DNA from 3 places in the Pseudomonas sp. SZ40 genome. Region 2 is predicted to be linked to each of the others. Evidence: riboswitches for the same ligand, from Rfam matches in the RefSeq annotation. Region 2 holds a riboswitch; each other region holds the start of a gene.
What was found. A riboswitch is a leader RNA that binds a small molecule or an ion and turns the genes downstream of it on or off. The one in region 2 is predicted to bind cobalamin.
Positions count from the first base shown of each region.

Region 1: linked by a shared signal. The riboswitch ahead of ACT9T4_RS03895 (ABC transporter substrate-binding protein) and the one ahead of cobO (cob(I)yrinic acid a,c-diamide adenosyltransferase) in region 2 are both predicted to bind cobalamin.
Region 3: linked by a shared signal. The riboswitch ahead of ACT9T4_RS07675 (CbtB domain-containing protein) and the one ahead of cobO (cob(I)yrinic acid a,c-diamide adenosyltransferase) in region 2 are both predicted to bind cobalamin.

Region 1 covers NZ_JBQWIF010000003.1:21,179-25,658, forward strand. Annotated here, with positions in the region: gene ACT9T4_RS03875 (HEAT repeat domain-containing protein) at 1-303, shown strand, start outside; gene ACT9T4_RS03880 (DUF971 domain-containing protein) at 300-593, shown strand; gene ykgO (type B 50S ribosomal protein L36) at 1,066-1,221, opposite strand; gene ACT9T4_RS03890 (type B 50S ribosomal protein L31) at 1,218-1,478, opposite strand; cobalamin riboswitch at 1,759-1,954, shown strand; gene ACT9T4_RS03895 (ABC transporter substrate-binding protein) at 2,130-3,146, shown strand; gene ACT9T4_RS03900 (FecCD family ABC transporter permease) at 3,143-4,177, shown strand; gene ACT9T4_RS03905 (ABC transporter ATP-binding protein) at 4,174-4,480, shown strand, end outside.
Region 2 covers NZ_JBQWIF010000030.1:39,541-44,020, forward strand. Annotated here, with positions in the region: gene cbiB (adenosylcobinamide-phosphate synthase CbiB) at 1-698, opposite strand, end outside; gene bluB (5,6-dimethylbenzimidazole synthase) at 711-1,376, opposite strand; gene ACT9T4_RS20310 (cobyrinic acid a,c-diamide synthase CobB) at 1,373-2,701, opposite strand; gene cobO (cob(I)yrinic acid a,c-diamide adenosyltransferase) at 2,698-3,324, opposite strand; cobalamin riboswitch at 3,471-3,702, opposite strand; gene ACT9T4_RS20320 (C40 family peptidase) at 3,836-4,363, opposite strand.
Region 3 covers NZ_JBQWIF010000006.1:132,885-137,364, reverse strand. Annotated here, with positions in the region: gene cobM (precorrin-4 C(11)-methyltransferase) at 1-257, opposite strand, end outside; gene ACT9T4_RS07685 (cobalamin biosynthesis protein) at 385-792, opposite strand; gene ACT9T4_RS07680 (CbtA family protein) at 789-1,508, opposite strand; gene ACT9T4_RS07675 (CbtB domain-containing protein) at 1,519-1,704, opposite strand; cobalamin riboswitch at 1,805-2,006, opposite strand; cobalamin riboswitch at 2,125-2,308, shown strand; gene cobW (cobalamin biosynthesis protein CobW) at 2,405-3,454, shown strand; gene cobN (cobaltochelatase subunit CobN) at 3,528-4,480, shown strand, end outside.

The DNA.
Region 1 (4,480 bases), on a different contig from region 2:
AAAGTTGGCCACGCGGGTGCCGGCCCTGCGCTGCTGGAGGCGCTGAGCGACAGCTACTGGCAGGTGCGGCTGCGTGCGGTGCGCTCGCTCGGCCGCCTGCGATTCGCCGCGGCCCTTGAGGCGCTGGTGGAACTGCTCGGGCACGCCATCAGCAACCTGCGCAAGGAGTCCGCGCTGGCGCTTGGCGAGCTGGGCGACGCTCAGGCACTGCCCGCATTGCTGGCCGTCGAGCACGATGCCGACCCGGAAGTGCGCAAGGCGGTGCGTATCGCCATCGGCCAGTTGCGACTGCAAAAGTCATGAACCAGGTACCCGTCGCAATACGTAACAGTGCCACGCAAGCGACATTGAGCGTGGATTGGGGGCAAGGGCAGGTACAGGTGCTTGCCCACGGGCGCCTGCGTGCCGGGTGTCCGTGCTCGAAATGCCGGGCGGCTCGGCTGGCGCAGCGCATCGACGTGGTAGCGGATGGCGTCCGCATCACGGCAGTTCACGCACAGGGCTATGGGCTGCAATTGGTGTTCGACGATGGCCACGACCGCGGCATCTACCCCTGGAGCTATTTGCGTGAACTGGGGGAGGTGGCAGGTTGAGTTGACCGGGCTTGTCGCATGGCCTGCTCGTCACGGCGTCAGCCGCGGAATGAGCGAAATCGCCCCGCGGCGACCAGAAAATGGCGTCGAACACCCATTTTCGCAGGCGCCCCGATGCTGTCGGACCGTGCCACGCGGCGAATGGTGGGTACGGCGCGGATGCAGAGAATGGCTACCATCGCATTCGCGCCGAGGGCGGCGCTCCTACCGGCATGGCTTCACCCCAACGATTTCGCAGGCGCCCCGATGCCGTCGGACCGTGCCGCGGCGAATGGTGGGTACGGCGCGGATGCAGAGAACGGCTAGCATCGCATTCGCGCCGAGGGCGGCGCTCCTACCGGAATGGCTTCACCCCAACGATTTTGCAGGCGCCTCGATACTGTAGGAGCCCGCTTGCGGGCGAATGGTTGTCGCGCCACAGACCTGGAGAGACGGCTGTGAACGCGCCGCGCCGAGAGGCTGATGCAGGCGCTTAGCCCTTGTTCTTGCGCTGCGGTTTGGGCCGGCCTTGCACGCACTTGAAGCGTGGTTCGGTCTTGCAGATCACGTAGATGCGACCCCGGCGCTTGACGATCTGGCAATCGCGGTGGCGCAGTTTGGCCTGTTTCAGCGAGGCGACGACTTTCATGAGCGGGCTCCTGCGAAACCGGCGAAGCGTTTGTTGAAGCCGGCCACCCGACCTTCGCTTGCCGTCTGGCGCTGCTGGCCGGTGTAGATCGGGTGCGACGCGCTGGAGATATCGAGCGTGACGTAGGGATAGGTGTTGCCGTCGCTGTGCTCGCGGGTCTTGTCGGTGCTGACGGTGGAACCGATCAGCCAATAGGTGTCGGCCGAGACATCGTGAAACAGCACGGGGCGGTAGTCGGGGTGGATACCAGGTTTCATGAGCACTCCAATAAATACGTTATAAGGTAACAATATCAAGTCTTGTTGATTTTGGTTCTCATTTCAAGCCCGAATCCGAATTTTTCCACCACGGTGTCGATCGGCTCCATGGATCTTTCGATCAGGAGCTGAAGCGAGCACTCAACTCGACTTGCTAAATTGTTATATTGTAACAATAATGGCCGCCAGCATTAGCCGCACAGGTGCTGCAACGGCTTCGGTATGTCGAGATGAATGCGCAGAAACTGCAGCGAAGCGCTGCAGGGCAGCGACCTAATCGTTTAAGATGCCGCCCGCCGGTTTCCGCGAGGAATTAATAGGGAATCCGTCGCCATTTCTAATGGCCAAACGGAACTGCCCCCGCAACTGTAGGTACCGAGCAGCGCTGCATTCGTGTCACTGGGGGCGACCCCGGGAAGGCCACAGCGCTGCCGCGACGTACCAGTCAGGAGACCTGCCGGCGTCGGTCCGATCAGCTGCAATCCAGCTGTGTTTGGACACTGCAATCGAACCAGCCGGCGGGGTGTCCGGGAGGGGGCATCCGTAATCACCTTCCTCATGGACAGGTGCGGCCATGGCCGCTTGGCGTGATGTGTTCTCCAGCCTGCGCACTGCCATTTATGCGTATCTGTTGATTGGGAGATCACCCGCATGACCGTGTCTCGTTTTGCCGTTCTGGCCGCCACCCTTGGCCTGTCTTCGATGGCGCTGGCCGCCACCCCGACTCGTTACCCCCTGACCCTCGAGAACTGCGGCCATGAGCTGAGCTTCGCCGCTGCGCCGAAGAGCGCCGTGACCATCGGTCAGGCCGGCACCGAAATTCTCTATTCCCTCGGGCTTGGCGACCGTCTGGTGGGTACCTCGCTGTGGTTCAGCAACGTGCTGCCCGAGTTCGAGGCGCAGAATGCCAAGGTCGAGCGCCTGGCCGATAACGACCCGAGCTTCGAGTCGGTGATCAACAAGCGCCCCGGGCTGGTGGCCGTGCAGTTCGAGTGGATGGTGGGCAAGCAGGGCGTGGTCGGCACCCGTGAGCAGTTTCACGCGCTGAAGATTCCGACCTACATCATGCCGTCCGACTGCGAGGGCAAGGACAATCTGGTAGGTGCCGACGGTACTCGCCTGCAGCCGTTCCAGATCGACAGCCTGTACAAGAGCATTCAGCAGCTGGCGCAGATATTCGACGTGCAGGCTGAGGGCGACAAGCTGGTCGGCAGCCTGCAGGAGCGACTCGGCAAGGCGGTTGCAAATGCCGAGCAGCGCCAGGCGAAGCAGATCTCCGCCGCGTTCTGGTTCTCCAGCGCCGACCTGGATCTCGACCCCTACATGGCCGGTCAGAAAGGCGTTGCCGATTACATGATGAAGTCGCTGGGGCTGCAAAACGTGGTCGAGTCCAGCGAAGAGTGGCCAACCGTCGGCTGGGAAACCCTGGCCAAGGCCAACCCGACCGTGCTGGTGCTTGCGCGCATGGATCGCCGCCGTTTCCCGGCTGACGACGTGGAGAAGAAACTCGAGTTCCTGCGTAATGATCCGGTCGCCAAGCACATGGATGCGGTGAAGAACGGCCGCATCGTGATTCTCGATGCCGACGGCATGCAGGCTTCGCTGCGCATGATCACCGGCATCGAAACCCTGGCCAAGGCCGTTGACGGGTTCGATCTGCAGAAATGATTGCCCGTGGCTCCCGCCTGTTCCTGCTGACCATCGTCTGCCTGCTGTTGCTGGCCGTGGCGGTGGTCGTCGGTGTGGCGCTGGGTGAAACCCGCATCCCGTTGTCGGTGGTCTTTCAGGTGCTGGCCAACAAACTGTTCGGGGCGGGCTTCGTGCTCGATCCGATCGACGAGGGAATCGTCTGGAACTACCGCCTGACCCGGGCCCTGGTGGCCGCCTGCTGCGGCGCCGGGTTGGCGGTTTCCGGTGTGGTGCTGCAGGCGCTGTTGCGCAATCCGCTGGCCGATCCCTATCTGCTGGGGATTTCCGCAGGTGCCTCCACTGGAGCGGTTTCGGTGGCGCTGCTGGGGCTCGGCGCAGGCATGCTGTCGCTGTCCATGGGCGCCTTCATCGGTGCGATCGCCGCCTTCAGCCTGGTCGCCTTGCTGGCAAGGGCTGCGGGCGGCGGTGCGCTGAATGGCACCGGGCAGATCATTCTTGCCGGTATCGCCGGCTCCCAACTGTTCAACGCGCTGACCTCGTTCCTGATCACCAAGTCGGCCAGCGCCGAGCAGGCCCGGGGCATCATGTTCTGGCTGCTCGGCAACCTCAGTGGTGTCAACTGGCACGATGTCGCCCTGGCCGTACCCGTGGCGCTGGCCGGGGTGCTGCTGGTGGCCTGGCATACCCGCGCGCTGGATGCCTTCACCTTCGGTGCCGAATCGGCTGCGTCGCTGGGCGTACCGGTGCGCCGGGTGCAGGCCACGTTGATCGCCTGCGCGGCGCTGGTCACGGCGGTGATGGTGTCGATCGTCGGCTCCATCGGCTTCGTCGGTCTGGTGATCCCTCACGCTGCACGGCTGCTGGTCGGCGTGCGGCATGGCCGGCTGGTGCCGGTCGCGGCCCTGACTGGCGCGGTGTTCCTGATCGCCGCCGACGTGCTGTCGCGTACGGTGATCAAGGGCCAGGTACTGCCCATCGGTGTGGTCACCGCGTTGATCGGTGCGCCGGCCTTCGCGGTGATTTTGGTACGCGGGAGGCGGGCGCGGTGAGTACGGTGCTGCAGTGCAGCGACCTGGGCTGGTCGGTGAAGGGTAGGGCGATCGTCGCCGGCGTCGATCTGCAACTGCATCAGGGCGAGACGCTCGGCCTGATCGGTCCCAATGGTTCGGGCAAGTCGACCTTGCTCAAGCTGCTGTCCGGCATCCGCACGCCGGGCAGCGGCCAGGTGCACCTGCAGGGCAAGCCGCTGGGTGGCCTGAGTCGCCGGGATGTCGCCCGCCAGTTGGCATTCGTCGAGCAACAGGCCGACACCGGTGACGCGGTGACGGTGCGCGATGCCGTCGAACTGGGCC
Region 2 (4,480 bases):
TTGGGGCTGTCCCACTGCGGCGCCTGGCGCTGCCAGCAGCGCACTGCCGTGGTGGAGCGCCCGAGCAGCGCGTATGTCAGCGCGACCAGGCGCGCCGGCACGTAGTTGAGCAGGTCGTCGATCTTCGCGGCGGCCCAGCCGAAGCGCTCGAAACGTTCGTTGCGGTAGCCCCACATGGCATCCAGGGTATTGCTCAGGCGGTACAGCACCACACCCGGCGCGCCAGCCACGAGAAACCAGAACAGCGCGGCGAATACCGCGTCACTGCCGTTTTCCAGCACCGACTCAGTACCGGCACGGGCCACACCGGTGGCGTCCAGGTCATCGGTGCGGCGGCTGACCATATAGCCGACCCTTTGGCGGGCCAGGGCCAGATCGCCAAGGCGCAGGGCCTGAGCCACCGGCTGGGCATGCTGATCGAGGCTGCGCAAGCCGAGGGCCGCATACAGGGCGATGATCTGCACCAGCCAGCCGATCCAGGGCACCTGCACCAGCAGCACGGTTAGCAGCGTGAGCGGCAATACCGCGAGGCACCAGGCCGTCACGCCGTGGCTACGCCAGCCGCCTCCGGACGGGTTGAAGCGCTGCTCCAGACGATTGGCCAGCTTGCCGAAACCCACCAGCGGGTGCCAACGCCTCGGTTCACCAAGCGCGGCATCCAGCGCCACGCCCACGGCAGCACTGAGGATCAGGCTCATAAACACACTGCGCTATTCATGTGGCTCCCCGTCATGTGATGCCCAGCGATCCTGAAACAGCAATTCACTCAATGGTCGCACTTCGGCCCAGCCCTCCTGGGCCAGCATCGGTACCGGGTAGAACGCCTGCACCGGCCCCAGGCACAGCACCGCCACCGGCTTGCTGCCGGCTGGCATGCCCAGCAGCTCGGCCAGTGCGAGAGGATCGAACAGCGACACCCAGCCCATGCCCAGCCCCTCGGCCCTGGCGGCGAGCCAGAGATTCTGAATGGCGCAGGACAATGACGCCATATCCATTTCTGGCAGGGTGCGCCGGCCGAAGACATGAGCGTCACGGCCGTCCATCAGCGCCGCGACCAGCAACTCGGCGCACTCACGAACGCCCTCGACCTTGAGGCGCATGAACGCGTCGGAGCGTTCGCCCAATGCCTCGGCGGTCAGCCGGCGCTCGGCTTCGACCAACTGATAGATGTCTTCACGCAGTGCTGGTCGAGTGATGCGAATGAAGCGCCAGGGCTGCATCAGACCCACACTGGGCGCCTGGTGCGCAGCTTCGAGCAGCTTGGCGAGCAGTTCAGGCGCCACCTCGCCACCACTGAAATGACGCATATCGCGGCGCTCGGAAATGGCCCGGTAGACAGCGGCACGCTCCTCGGCGCTGAAGGCGTGGTCGCTCATGGCCTGAACAATGCCGCTGCGGCCGCAGGATCGGATGGCAGGTAAAAGTGGATATAGGACGCGGTGAGCCGGCCGAGACGAAACACCGCCTCGCTGACCGGCTTGTCATTGGGGCACTCGCCGCGAGCCAGCGGCTGCAGCTCGGATTCGAGCCGCGAATGATGATAGCTGTGACCGCGCAACAGCCCTTCGGGCAACGTGACCGCCTGCAGCGCGAGGGCGACCAGGCGCTTCTGCATCTGGGCATGGCCAGGCACCAAGCCGGCCAGCTCCGCCCGTTCGCCTGCCGCGTCGCTCAGTGTGTCGAGCAGGTAGAGCATGCCACCGCACTCGGCGAGAATCGGCTTGCCAGCTCGCTGATGGGCGGTGATGGCCTCGATCATCGAACGGTTGGTGGCCAGCGCCTGCAGATGCAGCTCCGGGTAGCCGCCGGGCAGATAAAGGCTGTCCACCTCGGGCAGGCTCTGATCTGCCAGCGGACTGAAGAACGTCAGGGCCGCGCCCATTCGCTCCAGCAGATCGAGATTGGCCTGATAGGTGAACGCGAAGGATGCGTCGCGGGCCACGCCGATGCGCACGCCCTCCAGCAGCGGCAATGGCGCTGCAATCGACGGCGCAGCGAAGGTCACTGGTGGCGGCAGGGTAACCGTTGCGGTCTGTGCCAGAGCATCGGCAGCGGTATCCAGACGCACATCGAGGTCGGCGAGCTCGGCGGCCTGCACCAGGCCCAGGTGGCGGCTCGGCAATTCGATCGCGGCGCTACGCGGCAAAGAGCCGTACCAGCGGATCGAGGCTGGCAGGCTGTCGCGGATCAGATCGTTATGGCGCCCGGGATTGACGCGATTGCCGAGCACACCGGAGAACGGCAGATCCGGCTGATAGCTGGCCAGGCCGACGGCCAGTGCCCCGAAGGTCTGCGCCATGGCGGAGCCATCGATCACCCCCAGCACCGGAACCCCGAAGCGGCGGGCCAGGTCGGCTGCGGATGGCGAGCCGTCGAACAGCCCCATCACACCTTCGATGAGGATCAGGTCCGCCTCGCCAGCGGCTTCCCACAGCAGGCGGCGGCTCTCGGCCTCGCCAACCATCCACAGATCCAGCTGATAAACCGGGTGGCCGCTGGCACGGGAGAGGATCATAGGATCGAGAAAGTCAGGCCCGCACTTGAACACCCGCACCCGCTTGCCCTGCCGGGTGTGCAGGCGTGCCAGGGCCGCAGTGACGGTGGTCTTGCCCTGCCCCGAGGCCGGCGCAGCGATCAACAGTGCCGGACAGTGGCGCGACGCGCGCTCACCCGCATCGGATACAGACGCTGTAACGCTCAAAACTCCACGCCTTTCTGTGCTTTCACGCCGGACTTGAAGGCATGCTTCACGAGCGTCATTTCGGTAACGGTATCCGCGGCCTCTAGCAGCGCCGGTGGCGCGCCACGGCCGGTAGCCACTACGTGCTGCAGCTCGGGGCGCGACTCGATGTCACGCAGCACCACATCCACGTCCAGGTAACCGTGCTTGAGGGCGATGTTCAGCTCGTCCAGTACCACCAGAGCGATCTGCGGGTCGTTCAGCAGTTGCCGGGCGACCTCCCAGGCCTGAACGGCCTTCTCGATGTCCCGCTGACGATCCTGGGTGTCCCAAGTGTAGCCCTCGCCCATCACGTGGTAGCTGACTTCATCGGGAAAGCGGCGGAAAAAGTGCTCCTCACCGGTGGCCATGCCGCCCTTGATGAACTGCACCACGCCGACCTTGAGACCATGCCCCAGCGCGCGGGCGACCATGCCAAAGGCCGAGCTGCTCTTGCCCTTGCCATTGCCGCTGTGCACCAGCAGCAGGCCGTACTCGTCCTGAGCCTGGGCGATCTTTTCGTCCATCAGGGCTTTCTTGCGCGCCATGCGGGCGTTGTGCCGCGCGTCGCGCTCTGCTGATTCTCGGCTTGGGGATGGGGTCATGGGATCTCCTTTGCGCGAGGCCGCGCGGCACACGCCAGTGAAACGGTCGGGCAGGAAACCGGGTTCAGGCCAGACGATGAAGGAATCACACAGGAGCAGGCAGGAGCTGACCGGGTCGGCCGCGCACCGGCCGCGCCCACCGCGCAAACCTGGAAAAGCGACAGGCCGGTCTCCGGGCTTGCGAGCACCGCACTCAGCAGAATGCGGACACCGACGCGACCTTCCCGTATCGACGATACAGTGGCGAGAAGCGTGGTTGGACTCGTTTACCGTTGCGGGGGCAGCGTCGGCCTTGCCTGCCTGTTGAAACAGCGGCGCACCGACTTCCCAGTTTCACCCCCGGCCGAAACCGGGGACACCTGAAGCAAGCCGCGAAGGGTAAGGATTGGCCGCCTCAGCGTCAATCGAAGACTCAGAATCCGCCTCCCTGGCAGGCGAGCCAGACCCACGCAGGGTCCCAGGGCGGTCTCAAAGGAGCATGGCCGAGCTGCAGCGGACGCTGGCCTGGCGCTCAGGGATGGCTGGCCAGCTCGACCGGAAACACCCGCTTCGCTTCGATATAGGTGCGCTGCCAATAGCTGTTGCCGAGACTGTCCAGACGCACGGTGCCGCCCGAAGAAGGTGCATGCACGAAGCGCCCTTCGCCGACGTAGATACCGGCATGACTGACCTGCCGGCCACCGTTGGTGGCGAAGAACACCAGATCGCCACTGCGCAGGGCGTCGCGGCCAACCACTGGGGCGCGCATGCTGATCAGCTCCCGGGTGGAGCGAGGCAACTGGATGCCTGCGGCATCACGGTACACATAGCCGATCAGCCCACTGCAGTCGAAACCACTGGCCGGTGTGTTGCCGCCGTAGCGGTATGGCGTACCGACGAGCCCCAGGGCACGGAACAGCACGTCGTCGGCGCCGCCCTGATAATTGCCAGGAGCGGGCGCGATCACCACAGGCTGCGGAGCGGGTACGGGGGCGCGACTGGAACATGCACTGAGCAGTGCAGCGAGCAGCAGGAAGGCGATGCGGATGGTGGCAGTCATGGACGGACGATCCTGGAGCCTGAATGCGCCCTACTCTGCCCCGTTCACAACTGCAGTGCAAGCTTTAGCTTTATGCTGCAGTCGCTTGAAAACTATCAAGATGTTGCCCGATCCGGA
Region 3 (4,480 bases), on a different contig from region 2:
TACAGAGATGGGTCTCCCGAATGCACCCGTGCCACGTCCTCGCCGCGTGCATGAGCCGCCTGCAGCAGGGCGACGATTTCATCGAGATGCAATTCGGCGGTGTTCACCACCAGGCTGGCCTGATGGCCGTCGAGCAGCGCTTCCGGCACCAGGGAGCCGGCGTAGAGAATTACCGGGCAGGAGCGAATCAGGCGCTGGCCCTTCACGGTGATCAGTTCGGGGTCGCCGGGGCCGGCGCCGATGAAGTAGACGGTCATGCGAATCCTGGGTGTAGGGTGGAAGAGGCTTTTCTCCTCCACCGTGTTGTTCGGCTTATCCGGTCACTCGGCGGGGGATCGCCATCCGGCGGATCGAGAAAGCGTGGACTACGCGTCCCGATCCACCCTACGGATCGCTGCGGGCAACGGCCAGTGTGGCGTTAGCGCTCTTGCGCTTGGTTATCCACAGGCGAGCGGGGCGATTGCTCAAGCGCTCGACCAAGGCCAGGGCGCTGGCTTCGGCAACGCTCGGGCTGCCAGTGACATGCAGGGCGATGGCCGAGGTCTGGCTCAGGCGCTCATGGTAACCCGTCAGCGCATCGGTGGGCAGGAAGCTGATGGGCAGGCCCAGATGCTCGGCCAACTGCAGCAACCCGGGCTCGTCAGCCTTGTGGTCGCTGCTGGCCAGGGCCGTCAGCTCGGCAGTGCTCGAGCCATGCTCGGCCAGCGTATCGTCGAGCAAGGCCAGCAGCTCGCTCAGCGAACACCCGCGCCGGCAACCCAGGCCGGCGACGAGGGTCGAGCGCTCGTTCATTCTGCGTGTCGAGTGCGGCCATGGAACCAGGCGGCAGCCAGCCCCAGAGCAGCCCAGAACGCAGCGTTGGTGAGCAGCGAGGCAAGGATGAATTCGTGCTCCAGCGCTTCGGGTGCCAGGCTTTCATGCACCTCAGGCTGCGGTGCGCCGATCACATGGGGCAGCGCCAGAATCACCAGGCCAAGTATGCGCAGCAGCCAGTTGTTGCCAAATGCCAGCAGCGCCAGCCCGGCCGCGGTCGAAGCTGCGGTACCGATCCACCAGTACTGGCGCAGCAGCAATTCGGCCGCAGCGGTACCTGGCAGCTCCGGCGGCAAGCCGCTCGAGGGCGCCAGCACGAAGGTGGCGAAACCGGCCAGGCCCCAGAGCAGGCCCTGCCAGGTTCTCTCGGGGGCGCGCAGGGTGAACAGGCCGGCGAGCATCAGCGCGAAGCCCACACCTACCACCAGGTTGCTCAAGCCTGTGGATAACAGCCGTTGCCAGCCATCTTCCGGTGCCCATGCTTCACCGTCATGGCTGTGAGCGCCAGCGGCGCCATGATCGTGAGCAGCGCTTGCGGTGTCGTGGTTGTGTTCGATGCTGGCCGCGGGCTCGGCGACTTCGAACGTCTCGGCATGCAGGATCAGCGGGGTTATCCACAGGCTCTGCAGCACGGTCAGCACGATGGCAGCGAGCAGGCCGGCGAAGCCTGCGGTCTGGGCGATGCGCTTGATCATCCTGGCGTCCTCAGTGGCACGGGAACGCGGCGCTATGCCGGGTATCGTGGGCCGCATTGTGCAAGGCTTCGACGTGGGAGAAGCCGGCGAAGAAGATCAGCACGGCGCCCAGCGCGCAGCTGCCAACGGCAAGCAGAATACGCTGTGACAGGGGAAGTGCAGGTGCGCTGGAGTGCGAGATGGCGCTGCTGGACATGGTCGTGAACCTTCACTATGAGGTGAACGGCACAGCAGGGACGCAGCGAGCCCGCCCGCATAACGGGCAGTTATCGGCGCGTGCCCGCCCACCGCGGGTTGCCAAACAGAGGATTCAGGCCGGTCTCCGGGCTCACGATGATCACTGGGCAGTGATGAGGATCGGCCTTCCCATGCTTTCGCACAGTGGCCACGACGATCCTGACATTCGCTTACCGTTGCGGGGGCAGCGCCGGACTCTAACCGGCTTCCCGTTTCACCTCACGCACGGCGGCGTGAGACACCTGAAACAACCGCGCAAGAACACCACGAAGCGGCAAGTGCGTCAATATGTTGCAGATTCAGGCTCTGTGGACGTTTCAGCACGACCGCGCTGAAACGTCCACGGACCCTAGCGATTGACCGTGTCGCAGGCTCTGCGTAGCCTTGTGCTCTTCGAGGTTCTCCATCGATAGGTATGGAGCTAAGAGGGAACACGGCAAGCCGTGGCTGCCCCCGCAACTGTAAGCAGCGAGCGCATCGCCAATCGCCACTGGGAAACCGGGAAGGCCGGCTACGCGCCATGACCTGTGAGCCAGGAGACCTGCCTCGATAACGCTTTCGACAACCGGGCGGGGTGATCCGGTGATGCCTTCGCCAGCCTCGGCTGGCGCCTGCCATCCTATTGCCCGCTCGCCGTTCATTCAGACGCAGGGCCAATCATGAAAACGCTCGCCAAACTACCCGTCACCATCGTCACCGGCTTCCTCGGTGCTGGTAAGACCACCTTGCTGCGGCACATGCTTGAAAACGCCGAGGGCCGTCGCATTGCGGTGATCGTCAACGAGTTCGGCGAACTGGGTATCGACGGTGAGATCCTCAAGCAATGCACCATCGGCTGCACCGAGGAAGAAGCCAACGGTCGGGTTTTCGAACTGGCCAACGGCTGTCTGTGCTGCACCGTGCAGGAAGAGTTCTTCCCGGTGATGCGCGAACTGGTGGAGCGTCGCGGCGACCTCGACCATATCCTGATCGAAACCAGCGGCCTGGCCCTGCCCAAGCCACTGGTCCAGGCCTTCAACTGGCCGGAAATCCGCAACGCCTGCACCGTCGATGCGGTGATCACCGTGGTCGACAGCCCGGCGGTGGCTGCCGGCACCTTCGCTGCCTTCCCCGATCAGGTCGATGCCCAGCGCAAGCTCGACCCCAACCTCGATCATGAGTCGCCCCTGCACGAACTGTTCGCCGACCAACTGGCGAGCGCCGATCTGGTGATCCTCAACAAGGCCGATCTGCTCGATGCCGAGACCCTGGCAGCGGTGCGCGCCGAAGTCGGCGAAGAGCTGCCGCCAGCGGTCAAGGTGGTGGAGGCCCATGGCGGTTCGTTGCCGCTCAATGTGCTGCTGGGCCTGAACAGCGAGACCGAGTTGCACATTGAAGGCCGCAAGACTCACCACGACAATGAAGACGAAGACCACGATCACGACGAGTTCGACTCGTTCCACGTGGAACTACCGGAAGCCGATGAAGCCCGCCTGCTGGCCGCGCTGAAGGATGTGGTCGGCAAACATGGCATCCTGCGCATCAAGGGCTTCGTCGCCGTGCCGAACAAACCCATGCGTCTGCTTCTGCAAGGGGTCGGCCTGCGTTTCGACAAGCATTTCGACCGCGCCTGGAAGGCCGATGAAGCGCGGGTTACCCGCCTGATCGTGATCGGCCAGGAGCTCGACCACACGGCCATCGCGGCTGAGCTGAAAGCGGCGCTGGTATAACCATGATCGCCCGCAAGCGGGCTCCTGCGGTTCGCGTAGGAGCCCGCTTGCGGGCGATGCCTTAGGCGAGAATATGCACCTCCTGCGCACCCAGCCCGGCCAGTCGCTGCCGGCCGACAGCATCGCCGACCTCGGCCAGACCCCCGCCGAGCTGGTGGTGCTGTGCACCGGTGATTCGCACCTGTCGCTGCTGGCCGAGGTCGCCCGTCATCTGCCCGAGGATTACCCCAGCCTGCGCCTGGCCAGCCCGGCGCAGCTGAGTAACAACGCCTCGGTGGACTTCTACGTCGAGAAGGTCCTGCAGCATGCCAAGGTCATTCTGATTTCCGTGCACGGCGGTGTCAGTTACTGGCGCTATGGCATCCAGCGGCTGGTGGAGCTGGCGGGGCAGGGCAAGACGCTGATTCTGGTGCCTGGCGACGACAGCCCCGATCCGGAATTGACCGGCTTGGGCAATGTCGCCGGCGAAGACGCCGAGCGGCTCTGGCAATACCTTCGTCAGGGTGGTGTGGATAACGCGCGGCAGTTTTTCCATTGCATCGCTGATCGCTATCTTGGCCGGCGTTACGGCAGCCAGCCTCCCCGAGCGCTACCGCGGGTCGGCCTGTATCACCCGCACCTGGGCAATGCGTCGCTGCAGGATTGGCGTGCCAGCTGGCAGCCGGATGCGCCCGTTGCCGCGCTGCTGTTCTACCGCACCCATGTGCAGGCCGCCAACACCGCCTTCGTCGACACCTTCTGCCAGCGGCTGCAGGCCCAGGGCCTCAATCCATTGCCCATCGCCGTGGCCAGCCTCAAGGAGGCTGCCTGCCTGGCGCAGGTCGAGGATTGGCTGGACGAAGCTGGCGTGAGCGTGATCCTCAACACCACCGGTTTCGCACAATCCAACCCGGAGTCGCCCCAGGCGCGGCCGTTCCGCCGTGATGTGCCGGTGCTGCAGGCGCTTTGCGCGCTGGACAGCGAAGAGCAGTGGCAAGGTAACGCTCAAGGCCTTGGCCCCCGTGACCTGGCCATGCATATCGCGCT